2 regions of the Bradyrhizobium sp. LA6.1 genome follow, and region 1 is predicted to be linked to the other one. Evidence: predicted binding sites of a transcription regulator. Region 1 holds the regulator's gene; the other holds the start of a gene.
What was found. The regulator LexA, encoded in region 1, represses DNA repair genes until DNA is damaged. The targets are predictions, from matches to a motif close to TGTTCNNNNTGTGTTCNG.

Region 1 (7,393 bases):
TCCCTTCGCCCGGGCCTAAACTTTTGGCAACGTTCCGAAACCGTTTCGCGCAAGGCGGGAATCGGCCCGGCCGGCCCACGCCTCGCAGGTATGCGATTTTAGGATGGTTTTGGAGGGCCGGACACGATACGCGATGACAATAACGCTTCAAATTCTCGGGAGGACAACAATGAATGACGCGCCCCGCATCCGGCCGGAAAGGAACGTCGAACTCGGCGCCAGCGCCGAGCCATTCCAGAACCTGCACGAATTCATCCGCAAGGCGCGCGCCAACCTCAACCAGAACGCCTGGGACTATATCGTCGGCGCCGCCGAGACCGAGACCACGATGCGCCGCAACCGCATGGCGCTCGACGAGATCGCCTTCCGGCCGCGCGTGCTGCGCGACGTCCGCGAGGTCGACGGCTCGGTCGAGCTGTTCGGGCGCAGGATGCGGCTGCCGGTGGTGCTGGCCCCTGTCGGCGCGCTGGAGATCTTCGATCCGGATGGCGCGGCGAGCGTTGCCCGCGCCTGCGGCACCTTCGGCGCGGCGCACATGCTGAGCTCGGTGTCCGAGCCCGGCCTGGAGAAGACCGCCGAGGCCGCCCCTGATGCGCTGCGGCTCTATCAACTCTATGTGCGCGGCGACGACGATTTCGTCGCCGATGTCGTCAGCCGGAGCGAGAAGAACGCCTACGCCGCCTTCTGCCTGACCGTTGATACCGCCCATTACAGCCGTCGCGAACGTGACATTGCCAAGCGCTATGTTCGCGAGAGCCGCCTGCGCGCCACCGGCGGCGATTACCAGAAGGGCCTGGAGTGGCGGACCGTGAAGATGATCAAGGACAAGTTCAAGATCCCGCTCATCCTGAAGGGCATCGCCACCGCCGAGGACGCCCGGATCGCGGTCGATCACGGCGTGGAGTGGATCTACGTCTCCAACCATGGCGGCCGCCAGCTCGATCACGGCCGCGGTGCCATGCATGTGCTGCCCGAGATCGTCGAGGCCGTGAAGGGACGCGCCAAGATCATGGTCGACGGCGGCTTCTGCCGCGGCACCGACATCGTCAAGGCGATCGCGGCGGGCGCGGACATGGTCGGCATCGGCCGGCTGCAATGCTGGGCATTGGCGGCGGCCGGCGAAGCCGGCGTGAGGCGAATGCTGGAGCTGCTCGAGGACGAGGTGCTGCGCTGCCTCGGCCTCTTGGGCGCCACCTCGTTCGCCGAGGTCGACAAGTCCTGCCTGCACCAGGCGACCGCAACGAATGCGCCGAGCGTGTTCAGCGCGTTCCCGCTGTTCGACCACGACCCCTATCGATATTGAGTGAAAGGATGCAATGAGCTCGCTCTCTCCCGGTAGCGCGGACGCGCTCCTGTTCGATCTCGGGCGCGTCGTGCTCGACATCGATTTCTCCAAGGCGATCGCCTGCTGGGCGGGACATGCCGGCTGCAAGCCGGAAGCCATCGTCGCGCGCTATGTGCGGGACAGCGAAGCCTACCGGCTGCACGAGGTCGGCAAGATCAGCGACGAGGCCTATTTTGACTCGCTGCGTGTCGCGCTCGGGATCGGCATTTCGGACGCACAGTTCCTGGAGGGCTGGAACGCGATCTTCGCCGGCGAGATGCCCGACATCGCCGAGCTGCTGCCGCGTGCGGCAAAGCAGTTGCCGCTCTACGCTTTCTCCAACACCAACCGGCCGCATGTGGACCACTTCTCGAAGGAATATGCCGGCCTTCTCGGCCATTTCCGCGAGCTGTATCTGTCGTCCAGCATCGGCCTGCGCAAACCGGATGTGGAGGCCTTCGATCATGTCGTGGCCGCGATCGGCGTGCCGGCGAACCGTATCGTGTTCTTCGACGATCTTGCCGAGAACATCGAAGGAGCGCGGTCGCGCGGCCTGACCACGATCCACGTGACCTCGCCCCGCGACGTCGGGAACGCCCTCAAGGCGCTCGGAATCTGATCTCTGACCGGCAAGCCGACGGGCCGCGAATGGAACTATTTTGCCCGGGGGCGAGGAACCAAAACCCTTTGTGCATTTTATACAGAGTTCCCGGAACGATTGCCCCTCTCAGGACTCATGAGTCCGTTGGGAATTCTACATCGGGCTTATCGTCGTGTTGGGCAAAACCTACCTCACCAAGCAGGCCTCTCTGCTGATGAAATTCGCCAGAACCACCTCGGATTCTGACCTTTCCGCAAGACTGATCAGCAAGGCCGCCGACCTGAAATCCCAGGCCGACCCGCTGCCTGACAAGGATCAGGGCCCCGCAGCGCCGGACGTCAGTCCGTACAAGCAGCCGGGGGGCTGACCGATGCTGGCCGTGGCTCTCGTCTTTCTCGTCCTCGCCATGGCCATCCTCGTACCGGTCTGTCTCGCCTTCTGGATCATGCCGCGGCGGACTTGATGCTCACCCTTCATCGCAGAGCGGATGACGCAGGATAAATCATCCTGCGCGGCCACTGTTTTGCCTCTGCGCCTGCACTCGGCTAGAACTCTCGCCGCCGATTTGCCCGAACGGGCCCAGCAGGAGTTTTCACCCGTGGCCCTGATGCCGGTTTCCGACGCGCTCGCCGCGGTGCTGGCGGGCGCAGAGCCGCTGCCTGAAGAGATGATCGCGCTCGACGCAGCCTTCCACCGCGTGCTCGCACGCGACGTCGCCGCGCGGCGCACGCAGCCGCCGCAGGCGATGTCGGCAATGGACGGCTATGCGGTGCGCGCGGTCGATGCGGCGAAGATCGACTCCCAGCTCACCCTGATCGGCGAGGTCGCGGCGGGCCGCCCGTTTGCGGGATCGGTCGGCGCCGGCGAGGCCGTGCGTATCTTCACCGGCGGTGTCGTTCCCGATGGCGCTGATGCGGTCGTGATCCAGGAGGACACGATTGCGGACGGCAAGCGCGTCACCATCAAGGAAGCCGCCGTAACGGGGCGGCACATCCGCCCCGCCGGCGTCGACTTCTCGGAAGGCGACGTGCTGCTGCGCAAAGGGGCCCGGCTCACCGAGCGCGACCTCGCGCTCGCCGCCGGCATGAATTACCCGCAACTGCCAGTCCGGCGACGCCCGAAGGTCGCGATCCTCGCCACCGGCGACGAGCTGGTGATGCCGGGTACGACGCCGGGCCACGGCCAGATCGTCTATTCCAACGGCTACGCCCTGCACGCGCTCGCCCGCAGCGAGGGCGCCGATACCATCGACCTCGGCGTGGCCGCCGATACGCTTGAGGCGACCACGGCCGGCATCGGCCGCGCGCGGGAGAGCGGCGCCGACATCCTGATCACGACCGGCGGCGCGTCGGTCGGGGACCACGATCTGGTCCAGCAGGCGCTGAGGGACGAAGGTATCTCGATGGCGTTCTGGAAGATCGCGATGCGGCCGGGCAAGCCGATGATGAACGGGCGGCTCGGCGCGATGCGCGTGATCGGCCTGCCCGGCAATCCGGTGTCATCCTATGTTTGCGGCTTCCTGTTCATGGTGCCGTTGATTCGCGCGCTTTCGGGCCGTTCGATGATTCATCACCGCCGCGAACGCGCGGTGCTGGGCCGCGATGTCGGCGCCAATGACCAGCGCGAGGATTATCTGCGCGCACGCCTCGAGCTGCGCGACGACGGCACGCTCCTCGCCCTCCCCGTCAATCACCAGGATTCCTCGCTGCTTGCGAATCTCGCTGCGGCACAGGCACTTCTCGTGCGCGCGCCATTCGCGCCGAAGGCCCAAGCCGGCACGCCTTGCGAGGTCTTGCGACTGCCCGTCTGATTGCTTCGTTCGCGTGCGTTCCGCGAACTTTGTCGCGTTCACGGTAAATTAAGCAGTTGCGGAACATGTATCGAACATATAGTGTCCGTTCATGATTTGTTTCGAGAATGTAGCGGCTTACTGCTGAATTCAGCGTCTCGGAATCGAACGACATCAACCGGGGGATTTTGGTCGAGATGTTAACGCGCAAACAATACGAGCTCCTGCGGTTCATCAGCGAACGGCTGAAGGAAAGCGGCGTGCCGCCCTCCTTCGACGAGATGAAGGACGCGCTCGACCTGCGCTCGAAATCGGGCATCCATCGCCTGATCACCGCGCTCGAGGAGCGCGGCTTCATCCGGCGCTTGCCCAACCGCGCCCGCGCCATCGAGGTGATCAAGCTGCCCGAGCTTCAGGCCGCCGCCGGCAGCCGTCGCGGCTTCACGCCGAGCGTCATCGAAGGCAATCTCGGCAAGGTCCGCACGACTTCGAGCCCGCCGGCGGACGAGGGCGAGCGCCCCGTCGCGGTCCCCGTGATGGGCCGCATCGCGGCCGGTACGCCGATCGAGGCCTTGCAGACCCGCAGCCACACCATCAGCGTACCGCCTGACATGCTCGGCTCGGGCGAACATTACGCGCTCGAAGTGCGCGGCGATTCCATGGTCGAGGCCGGCATTCTCGACGGCGACATGGCGCTGATCCAGCGCAACGAGAGCGCCGATACCGGCGATATCGTGGTGGCGCTGATCGACGACGAGGAGGCGACGCTGAAGCGCTTCCGCCGCCGCGGCGCCTCGATCGCGCTCGAGCCCGCCAATGCGGCCTATGAGGTCCGCATTCTGCCGCCCAACCGGGTGAAGATCCAGGGCAAGCTGATCGGGCTGTACCGGAAGTATTGATACCGGACGTGCCGGTATCGGTTATTTGGCGCCCCGCGCGCTTTCGATCGGCATCGCCGATCCGAGATTGGAGCGGACGATTGTCCGCTTCCGCTGGATAGTCTTTCTGGTTTCGCGCAGATTATCCGGCCCCTCCTCCAGCGGTAAATCCTCGGCACGCCGCACGAAGCAGCCCTGCTTCGCGGCCTTCAGGTTCGAGGAGAAGTCATCCGCCGGATCGTTCTGAGCACACTTGCTGTGGCGCTGATCGCAGCATCAGCGTCGCAAGCCTTGGACGTACAAGCCTTGGCCGTGCAAGCCTTGGCCGTGCAAGCCTTGGCCGCGCAATCGCGGCCCCATGTCCGCAAGGATACCGCCATGAGCGAGCAAGTCCGCAAGGCCCTCGACGCCGTCGACCAACCGTCGCGGCCGGGCTGGCAATATTCCGGCTGGTCGGCGCCTGCGGGGCGCTGACACGCGCCTGCAGAATGCAAAGGGGCGGGCTTTGTTCCTGGTGGATTCGGGAAAGTTAATGTGATTGCGGCCTGCGGCGGCGAGCCGTAGATTTGCCTACAACCCGGCAGAACGTTTGGTATTTCCACTCTGATAGAGGCCTGCGCCTCGATTAAGAGACGTGGGTCGCTATCCCTGCATGAGGAGCACCCGATGTGTGACTACAGCCTGCATGCCGTCGCGTCGCGTCCCGCCGAAGTCGGCGAGACGATCGTCACGACAACCTTCCGCGGCACCTCGACGCGCGGCTTTGCCTCCGCGGCCGATCCGACCGTCGCGGTCTGCCTGCTCCCGGGGACGGAGCTCGCGTTCGCCGACAACGTCCGCTACGACAATCGCTGGATCTGGACGCGCACCGTCAATTCGCGCGTCGGCAAGTTCGGCAAGATCGATCCGCACATTCCCGATCGCCATCATGATGCGATCGAATTCCCCGACGGCAAATCCGTGCTGGTGACGCAGCTGGTCGAAGGCCAGCGCGCGACCGTGCTGCAGCTACCGGTGACCCAGCCGCTCGGCGAGCGCGAGCACAAGCCGCAGACCATCACCGACAGCCGGACAACCATCACCCGCCTGCCGATCGGCTGATGCAGCCATTCCCGGCCGGCAGGTCGGGCCAGGATTGAAATCGCCATCGCCGGCCGAGGCCGGCGAGATGGTGTCGTTTGTGTCCCGCGAAACTCCATCGGGCGGACCAAGCCGTGGCGTCTCCCACCGCACGAAGTTTGCGCTGTCCTGCCTGAATTTTGAACGTCCGTTCCGCAGCCAAATGGCCGATGCTTGGTGCGGCTTGAGACCGCGGGCACGTTCGATGAAGACCTTCATTCGCGTCGTTGAACTCTGGGTGCCTGACCGCACGCGCATGCGGCTGGAAATTCGGCGGCGGCCTCTACGGCGAAGGGTTGTCCGCGTTTAGGGACGTGAGCGAGGATCTGCACTTCGGATATGACGAGGGACTTCCCGGCAAGGCCTGGGCCGGCGGCCACCCCGTGATCCTCACCAGATTCACCGATTCCTATTTTAAGCGGACCGATCAGGCCATCGCCGCCGGGCTGACCTGCGGCGTGGCGGTGCCCGTGTTTTCAGGCGAATTCCTGCAAGCCGTCATGGTGCTGTTCTGCGGCGACGACGAGGCCCATGTCGGCGCGATCGAGCTCTGGCACAACGATGCCGAAACCTCCCACGAGATGGCGCTCGTCGACGGTTATTACGGCACCGCCGACATGTTCGAATTCAACTCCCGCCACACCAGATTTCCGCGCGGCTTCGGCCTGCCCGGCCGCATCTGGAAAGCCGGCCTGCCTCTGATCATCAAGGACCTGCACGATGCCAGGAGTTTTCTGCGCTGGGAGGACGCCGCCAAGGTCGGAATCAATCTCGGCGTCGGCGTTCCCTACCGGACCGGCACCGATCAGACCTGGGTGCTGACATTCCTCTCCGCGCAGGCGACGCCAATCGCGCGACGCTTCGAGATCTGGGTTCCGGACGAGGCCCGTTCGGCGCTGGTCTTCCGCGCCGGCGATTGCAGCGGGCAGACCGACCTCGCCGCGCTTTATGCGACGAAATCCATCGCCAAAGGCGAAGGCAGCATCGGCGGGGCCTGGGCCACCGGCATGCCCGCGCTCAACGACGATCTCGCGCGTGACGGCTCGGTCGCGGCCTTGCAGGCCAGCGCCTCTGGACTGAGCCAGATGGTCGTCCTGCCGGTGATCGGCAACGCCAGGCTCGACGCCGTGCTGGCCTGGTATCTGTAACCCGTCCGCTCAATCCTCGGCCTGCAGGTCGGCCTCCGATGGCGTCGCGTCGCGGTTGCGGGGAGCCGCCGCCTGCGGCCCAAGGCTCGCGCCGAAATCCGCCTCGCCGGCAGCCGCCGGCGACCACGGACGGTCTGCCCCCCTTGCCTTCGCCGCCTGAACCGCAAAGCCGTCGCCGCTTCGCGTCAGCGCCAGCGCGCCCTGCCTTGCGAGACGCTGACGGTCGACAACCATCGCCGCGCAATCCGGCGGCGCCGGCCGCGCCGTCACCACCAGCGCGGCCCGGCTGCAATCGTCAGCCAGTGAATCGATGCGCAAGGCCAGCGCGACCAGACGCCCGTCGGCGAGCGGCGTCACGCAGCCGGCCTCGTCGCACGACACGCCGGCGGCCAGTGAGGCACTGCCGGCGTCGCGCGGATCGGCGTCGGCGGCGAGCCATTCCTTCAGAAGAAAACTGTCCTTGCTCGACCTGATGAGTTGCAGGTGCCCATCCCTGCCCCGCACCGCGACACTCTGGCCGTCACCGGCGATCAG
Region 2 (7,393 bases), on a different contig from region 1:
ATCGTGGTCAAGGGCGTGGAATCGCCGGAGCGCCTGCTCGACGAGACCGCCTTGTTCCTGCATCGCGTGATCACGGAACTGCCGGTCGAGAAGCAGCGCATGCTGGAGAAGCTGAACAGTTCCGACGAAGACCTGATCGGCAAGACCGCCCTGCTCGTCGACGACGACGCCCGCAACATCTTCGCGCTGTCGAGCGTCTTGGAACGGCGAGGCATGAAGGTGCTGACGGCCACGACCGGCCGCGAGGCGGTGACGCTGGTCGAATCCAATCCGGAGATCGCCATCGTGCTGATGGACATCATGATGCCGCAGATGGATGGCTATCAGACCATCGGCGTCATTCGCGAAAATCCGGCCTTCGCCCGCCTTCCGATCATCGCGCTGACAGCCAAGGCGATGAAGGGCGACCGTGAGAAATGCCTGGAAGCCGGTGCGTCCGACTACCTCGCCAAACCCGTCAACACCGATCAATTGCTGCTTGCAATCCGCATGTGGCTGCACCGCTGAGTTTGGATCCGCGAATGGACCACGAAAAGGTCAACATCCTCCTCGTCGACGACCAGCCGGCCAAGCTGCTCGCCTACGAGGTGATCTTGAAGGAACTCGGCGAGAACCTCGTGATCGCAGCATCGGGCCGCGAGGCGCTGGAGGTGCTGCTCAAGACCGAGATCGCGGTGATCCTGGTCGACGTCTGCATGCCCGAGCTCGACGGCTTCGAGCTCGCCGCGATGATCCGCGAGCATCCGCGCTTCCAGAAGACCGCGATGATCTTCATCTCCGCGATCCAGGTGAGCGACATCGACCGGTTGCGCGGCTACGAGATGGGCGCGGTCGATTACGTGCCGGTGCCGGTCGTGCCGGAGGTGCTGCGCGCCAAGATCAAGGTGTTTGCCGAACTCTACCGCAAGACGCGCGAGCTCGAACGGCTGAACCAGGAGCTCGAGGACCGCGTTCGCGCACGCACGGCCGAGCTGGAGAATTCCACCGCAAAGCTGCGCGAGAGCGAGGAGCGGCGCAGCATGGCGATCGCCGCCGGCAAGATGGGGTCCTGGGACTGGGACTGGATCAACGGCGACTGGATGTGGGACGAGGGCCAGTACCGCATCTTCGGCGTGACGCCGGAGACCTTCAATGTCACCTCGGCCAACATCCAGGCGCAGCTGCACCCTGATGACGTCGACCAATTCAGCCAGGCGATTGCCGCGTTCAATACCGGCGCGCACGCCTATGAAGGCGAGTTTCGCGTCAGCCGGCCCGATGGCGAGGTGCGCTGGTGCGTCGGCACGGCGGCCGCGACGGTGGACCAGGGCGGCCGCGTGGTGCGCGTGAGCGGCGTCACCGTGGACATCACCGAACGCAAACGCGCGGAAGAGAGACAAAACCTGCTGGCGCGCGAGGTGGATCATCGCGCCAAGAACGCGCTGGCGCTGGCGCAATCGATCGTGCGCCTCACCCGCGCCGACGAGGTCAAGGCCTACGTCAACGCCGTCGAAGGGCGCATCAACGCGCTCGCGCGCGTGCACACGATCCTGTCGCTGTCGAGCTGGCAGGGCGCCGAACTCTCGAGGCTGATCGACGAGGAGCTCGCGCCCTACTCGCTCGGCGGCCAGATCAAGCTGGCCGGTCCGGAAGTTCAGCTGGCGCCGGCGACAGCGCAGACGCTGGCGCTGGCGTTGCATGAGCTCTTCACCAATTCGGCGAAATATGGCGCGCTCTCGACGCGGTCGGGGCGGCTCGCGATCGGCTGGCAGGTCGAGGACGACCACCTCACACTGACCTGGGACGAAACCGGCGGCCCGCTGGTGAGGACGCCGAAATCCCGTGGCTTCGGCACGCGGAGCTTGCTTGCCAGTGTGGAATCGCAACTCGGCGGACAGGCGGAATTCAACTGGCGTGCCGAAGGCCTGTTGTGCCGCCTCGAGGTGCCGCTGACGCGGAAGACCGTAGCGCCGTCGGCCGCGAGCAAGTTCGACGCGGCTCCGTCCGAACCCCTTCAGCGGGCCTCAGGCTAGAGCGCTTGCGAGCGAAGTGGGCTCCGGTTCGCGCGTAAGGACAGGAATCTGGAGTTTCGGCCCTGATTCACTCAGAACCGATCATGATCTAGCGCGCCGCGGCGACCCTCACGCGCTGCATCGCCTGCGGTTCGTCAGCGACACGTCCTTCCAGCCAGGCTTCCGTTTGCGAAAGCTCGCGCAGCGCCCGCGCGTAACGGCGGGCTGCGCTCCGCTCGACGCCGCGCGGCAGCTTGCGCGCCTTGCGCAGCATGTCCACAGCCGCGTTGCGATAGGCCAGCGAGCGATAGAGAAAGACGACCTTACCCATATCGAATGTTCCCGTGTTGATGGCATTCATCCTCGCAAGACCGCCATGAACGTCGGATGAAGCGGGGAATGACAAAATCGTCATGATAATGGAACCCGCAATCGTCGTGCGCGTTTTATGCCACACCGCGAGGCGGTTCCATGCGCGGGAAAAAGTCGCCGAGCCTCATCTCTCCGACCGGCGTCATCAAGCTGATGACGCATGCGATGATGGGCGCAGCCCTCGGCCTTGTCTTCGGGCTCGCCCTCGTCCTGTTCAATCCGGCGGTCGCAAATTTGCTGAACCACGGCGGACATTCGGCCGCCATGGTCTTCATCATCACACTGGTGACGACGTTCGCGATCGGCGCGACGCTCACGGGCCTCGTGTTCATCCTCGCCGAGGACAAGGAATTTTGAAGCGCGCGTGACGCGCACCGGGCGCTTTCGTGCGGAACTCCTGCGGCAAACGGCGGTTGGCTGCCTGCGTCAATTCAACTCAGGGAGTTCCCGCGCATGAAAACCACCAAGCTCGCTCTCACCGTGATGCTGGCAACCGGCCTCGCCGCCGCTCCGTTCGCCGCGCAGGCCAAGTCGCATAAGGCCAAGCCTGGATCCGCGATGTCGTCGTCGCAGACCACAGGCGCCAACACCAAGTCCACCAAGGGAGCTGATCCCTCCGGTCAAGGTGGTTCAGGCCCCGGCTCCGACCAAGGCGGCACCATGACGAACAACAAGGGCGGCATGAGCAACACCAAGTGAGCTCCGGCCGACGATCAAAGGCCTCGCGGCGACGCGGGGCCTTTCGCTTTGGAGCTGGAGCTTGGAGCTGGATTGGGAATCCTTCCAGCGTCAGATCGCTAAAGCGGCCGTCCCGCGGCATTCGCCTTCACGAGATGCTCAAGCTGTGCACGTTTGCGTGCGATCAGGAGCTGCGCTGCGGCATCGTCGAGACCCTCGCGCTGCAATTGCCGGATGGCGGAGCCGAGTTCGAGAATTTCGGCGCGCAGCTTTAGAATCCGGTACGTGTCCGGGTCTTCCTCCACCGCACGCTCCCAAAATTCTCAGCGGCGCGCGATCACGCGCAGCGGACTGCCGGATGTCGTTGCAGGACGAAGGCGTACCCGCTCGCGGACGTCAGGCAGGACATCGCCGCCACCGGCCGCCTTCCATTCGCCGATCAGCAGGTTGATTTTCCGGCGCAGATCCATCTGCGCCAGGGCCTTTTCTGTGCAGTCGCGGTCGCGATCGACGAGGTCGCGCACAGACACCTCGATGTCGGCCATTTCGAGCCTCAAGGCGCTGATTTTGCGTCGAATTTCATTAATTCTGTTGTCCATGGCTTGTTAGAACAAAATAAGAACATATAGTCAAGTCACGATTTCAGAACGGAGAGGCCAAATGCAGGTTCAGGGTAAATACGACGCCAGGGTTTTCCTCGCGGAGCAGATGACGAGAGCGCAGGGGCTGAGGCTGAAGCGTCTGAGCGAGGAGGCCTATCAGCCCACTCAATACGATCGGGCTCTGTCCTCGACTGAGGCTGCGCGCCGCATTCGAGCGCTGGAAGACGAGATCGAGTTGGCGAACTCCTTCTGAGGAGCGCGGCCAGCGCATTTGGAACGTAGGGTCAATGATGCGGTTCTTTCCCGGGCCAAGGGAGAGAGTTGATGGCACGCAAGGCAAAGAAACGCCGCTACTCACGCAGCGCCAGCAGTGATGTCGAGCGCGAGATGCGCCGTTATAAGAAGGGCACCGCGAAAAGCGGCCCCGGCGGTCGTGGCGGACGCGTGAAGAGTCGCAAGCAGGCGATCGCAATCGGCCTGTCGGAAGCGCGCGCGAAGGGCAAGAAGGTCCCGAAGAAGGCGTCGAAGCGAAAGACCTCCAAGAAGAAGACGGCCAAGAAGACAGCCAAGAAAGCGAAGAAGACCGCGAAGCGCAAATCCAGCAAGCGGTAACGCCCACTCGCGTCAGATCATGCTGCCCGGCATGAAACAGCGGATCGAAATCCCGAACGCAGTCTTCACCGGCCACACCATGGTGTGGCCAGCCCGGTTTGGCTCGGTGATGACGGCCTCATCAGGCACGTCCACCCACTGCCCGTCGAGCCGCACGCGATAGTGCCCATCGTGCGATTCCCAATCGGGGTCGGATACAGCAAAGCCATCTGCATCCGAGCAGCAGGGCCCGAGATGGCTGCGCAAGCTGTCGAACCAGGGTTTCAGCGGCGAGTTGGCGTAGCGGCCATCGTCGCGCCCCAGGGCGCTTCCGGTCGTCAGGACAAGCGGCGCCACAAGCAGCGCACACCTCAGCGAGAGCTTCAATCGATCCATGTCGGCACCGATCAAATGCGAACCACCGGTTCCACAAGAAGGCCGGGCGTTCGAAGTTCCACTCCTGCAATTCGCCTGGGCGTCTTCATTGACGCCAAAGCCCAACACGTGATTCCGAACTGTGACGAGCGAACGCGGCTTTTTCGGACGAACCCGTCATCAACGCTGCCGTTAACGAGAATGTTATCGGCACCTGTGGGAATCTTCCAGACGCGCACGAAAAAGGCGGCCCGCAGGCCGCCTTTTGAGTTTGCCGCGGGAAGCGCGAGGCTTAGGCCAGCGGCACCGCGACGAACCGCGTCGCTTCCTGGCTCTTCACCTGCAACAGCACGCTGTTCTTGCCGGATGATTTGGCCTGCGCCAGCTCGGAACGGACGTCGCCGACATTGGCGACGGCCTTGCCGCCGACATTGAGAATGACGTCGCCGGTCTGGATGCCGCGCTGCGCGGCGGGTCCCTGCGGATCGACCTCGGTCACGACGACGCCCTTCTGGCCCGCGCCCTGGACGTCGCCGGCCGGCGCCAGGCTGAGACCGAGGCGCGGCGTGCCGGTGTTCGGCTGCGCCTTGCCCTCGCCGGCCTTGGCCTGCCGCTCGTTCGGCAACTCGCCGAGGGCGAGTGTCACCGTCTTGCTCGCGCCTTTGTGGAAGACGTCGAGCTTCACGGACGTGCCCGGCGCCAGGGTGGCAATGGTGCGGGCGAGATCGCGGGAGTCCTTGATCGCGGTACCGTTGACGGCGGTAATGACGTCGCCCGCCTCGATGCCGGCCTTCGCCGCGGGGCTGCCGTCCTGCGGATTGTCCACGATCGCGCCGCGCGCCTCCTTGAGGCCGAGGCTGTCGGCGATCTCGGCGCTCACCGGCTGCACCTGCACGCCGAGCCAGCCGCGGGTGACCGAGCCCTTGTCCTTCAGCTGCGCGACGACGAGCTTCGCGGTCGAAGCCGGAATGTCGAAGCCGATACCGACCGAACCGCCGGAGGGTGAGAAGATCGCGGTGTTCACGCCGATCACGTTGCCGTTCATGTCGAAGGCCGGACCGCCGGAATTGCCCTTGTTGATCGGCGCGTCGATCTGGATGAAGTCGTCATAGGGACCGTTGCCGATGTCGCGACCGTTGGCCGAGACGATGCCGGCGGTCACGGTGCCGCCGAGGCCGAAGGGGTTGCCGACCGCGACCACCCAGTCACCGATCCGCGGCTTCTGGTCGGAGAATTTAACGAACGGGAAGTCCCTCTTGCCATCGACCTTGATCAGCGCGAGATCGGTCTTCGGATCGGTGCCGACCACCTTCGCGGTGTAGCTCGTGCCGTCGTCCATGGTCACCTGCACCGACTCGGCGTGATCGACGACGTGGTTGTTGGTCACGGCATAGCCGTCGGCGGAGATGAAGAAGCCGGAACCCTCGCCCGTGATCATCTGGTGGCGCTGGCGCGGCATGCCGTTCATGCCACCCGGGCCGCGGAAGCCGAACTGCCGCGAAAACTGGTCGAACGGCGAATCCTCGTCCGAATCCATCCGGTTCTGTTGCAGCATCGCGCTCTTGTCATTGTCCTGGTCGATCTTGACCCGCACCGAGATGACGGCGGGTTTGACCTTGCTGACGAGATCGCCGAAGCCCGGCGGCGTCGCGGCGGCTTCCGCCGCCTGGGCCGGCCCGATGAAGGAATTCAGACCGAACTGCGAAGAGGCGGGAGAGGCAGCGAGCACGGCCACGCCAAGCGCGGCCACGGTGCCCAGCAGCGCAAGCCGGCGTGGCTTCAAGATCTTGCGGGACGTGGTGGTGTCGGAATTGACGTGATCGTTCATGTCGAAATGTCCATGTTGGGTAAGTCGCCTTGCAACCAACATGGACATCGTCACCTTACGGCGTCCCGTCCGTCCGATTAAATCTTGGCAAAGGTGCCGCGAAAATCAGGGCTGCATATTTGATGCGGCTCAACACAGGCCACGTGCGCAGTGATAGGCTGCGGCCACTGGATGATGTCCATCGGAGGCGCGCCATGTACAAAGACATTCTCGTCCACATCCCGACCGAGCGCCCGATGAGCGCGGTGATCGACGGCTCGATCTCGCTCGCGGCGAGACTCAACGCACACGTCGACGCGGTCGCCGTCGGGTACGTCGCGAGCAGCACTGCCTACGTCCTGGATGGCGGTGCCGCCGTAGCGGCCGTGTTCGAGATGGAGCGCGAGCGCGCGGTGGAGCGTGCCGAGGCCGCGTTGGCGATATTTCGGAGCGAAGCCACGAACGCCGGCATCTCCTGCACCTGCCACCCGCTCGGCGCAATCCCGGCGGACGCAGCCGGCTCGCTCGGCGAGATGGCGCGGCTCCACGATCTCAGCATCGTGCTGCAGCCCGATCCGGCGCAAGGCTCATTCGACAATGATATGCCCGGCGAGATCCTGTTCCAGGCGGGCGGACCGGTGCTGTTCCTGCCCTACACCTTTCGTGGGTCATTCAGGGCGAACCGGATCGGCATCTGCTGGGATGGCAGCCGCCTCGCCGCCCGCGCGATGCGCGACGCCGCTCCCTTCCTGGCCCGCGCCGAGGAGATCGTGATCATCACGATCAACGAAGCCGACGCGGTTCCCGACGAGGTCTCGGCAAGCCATCTGGCAAGACACCTCGGCCGGCGCGGATTGTCGACCCGCACGGTCAGCCTGTCGGCGGCGCGCGCCGACATCCAGCCGACCATCCTGTCGCTGGCCGCCGACGAGAGCCTCGATCTCCTGGTCATGGGCGGCTACGGCCACTCCCGGCTG

Region 2: ABIB99_RS00100 (DUF3072 domain-containing protein) is a predicted target of LexA. The motif match lies at 3,648-3,665, and genes of this name have one in related genera.

What each region holds. Positions count from the first base shown of each region.
Region 1 is NZ_JBEPQK010000003.1:140,610-148,002, reverse strand. It holds gene ABIB99_RS07845 (alpha-hydroxy acid oxidase) at 170-1,303, shown strand; gene ABIB99_RS07840 (HAD family hydrolase) at 1,317-1,943, shown strand; gene ABIB99_RS07835 (hypothetical protein) at 2,098-2,292, shown strand; gene ABIB99_RS07830 (molybdopterin molybdotransferase MoeA) at 2,524-3,735, shown strand; gene lexA (transcriptional repressor LexA) at 3,912-4,613, shown strand; gene ABIB99_RS07820 (hypothetical protein) at 5,259-5,693, shown strand; gene ABIB99_RS07815 (GAF domain-containing protein) at 6,026-6,859, shown strand; gene ABIB99_RS07810 (ComEC/Rec2 family competence protein) at 6,869-7,393, opposite strand, start outside.
Region 2 is NZ_JBEPQK010000001.1:16,673-24,065, reverse strand. It holds gene ABIB99_RS00135 (HAMP domain-containing protein) at 1-507, shown strand, start outside; gene ABIB99_RS00130 (HWE histidine kinase domain-containing protein) at 522-2,012, shown strand; gene ABIB99_RS00125 (hypothetical protein) at 2,101-2,406, opposite strand; gene ABIB99_RS00120 (hypothetical protein) at 2,463-2,720, shown strand; gene ABIB99_RS00115 (hypothetical protein) at 2,817-3,062, shown strand; gene ABIB99_RS00110 (hypothetical protein) at 3,161-3,346, opposite strand; gene ABIB99_RS00105 (hypothetical protein) at 3,365-3,586, opposite strand; gene ABIB99_RS00100 (DUF3072 domain-containing protein) at 3,702-3,896, shown strand; gene ABIB99_RS00095 (DUF6496 domain-containing protein) at 3,968-4,255, shown strand; gene ABIB99_RS00090 (hypothetical protein) at 4,268-4,630, opposite strand; gene ABIB99_RS00085 (Do family serine endopeptidase) at 4,902-6,437, opposite strand; gene ABIB99_RS00080 (universal stress protein) at 6,632-7,393, shown strand, end outside.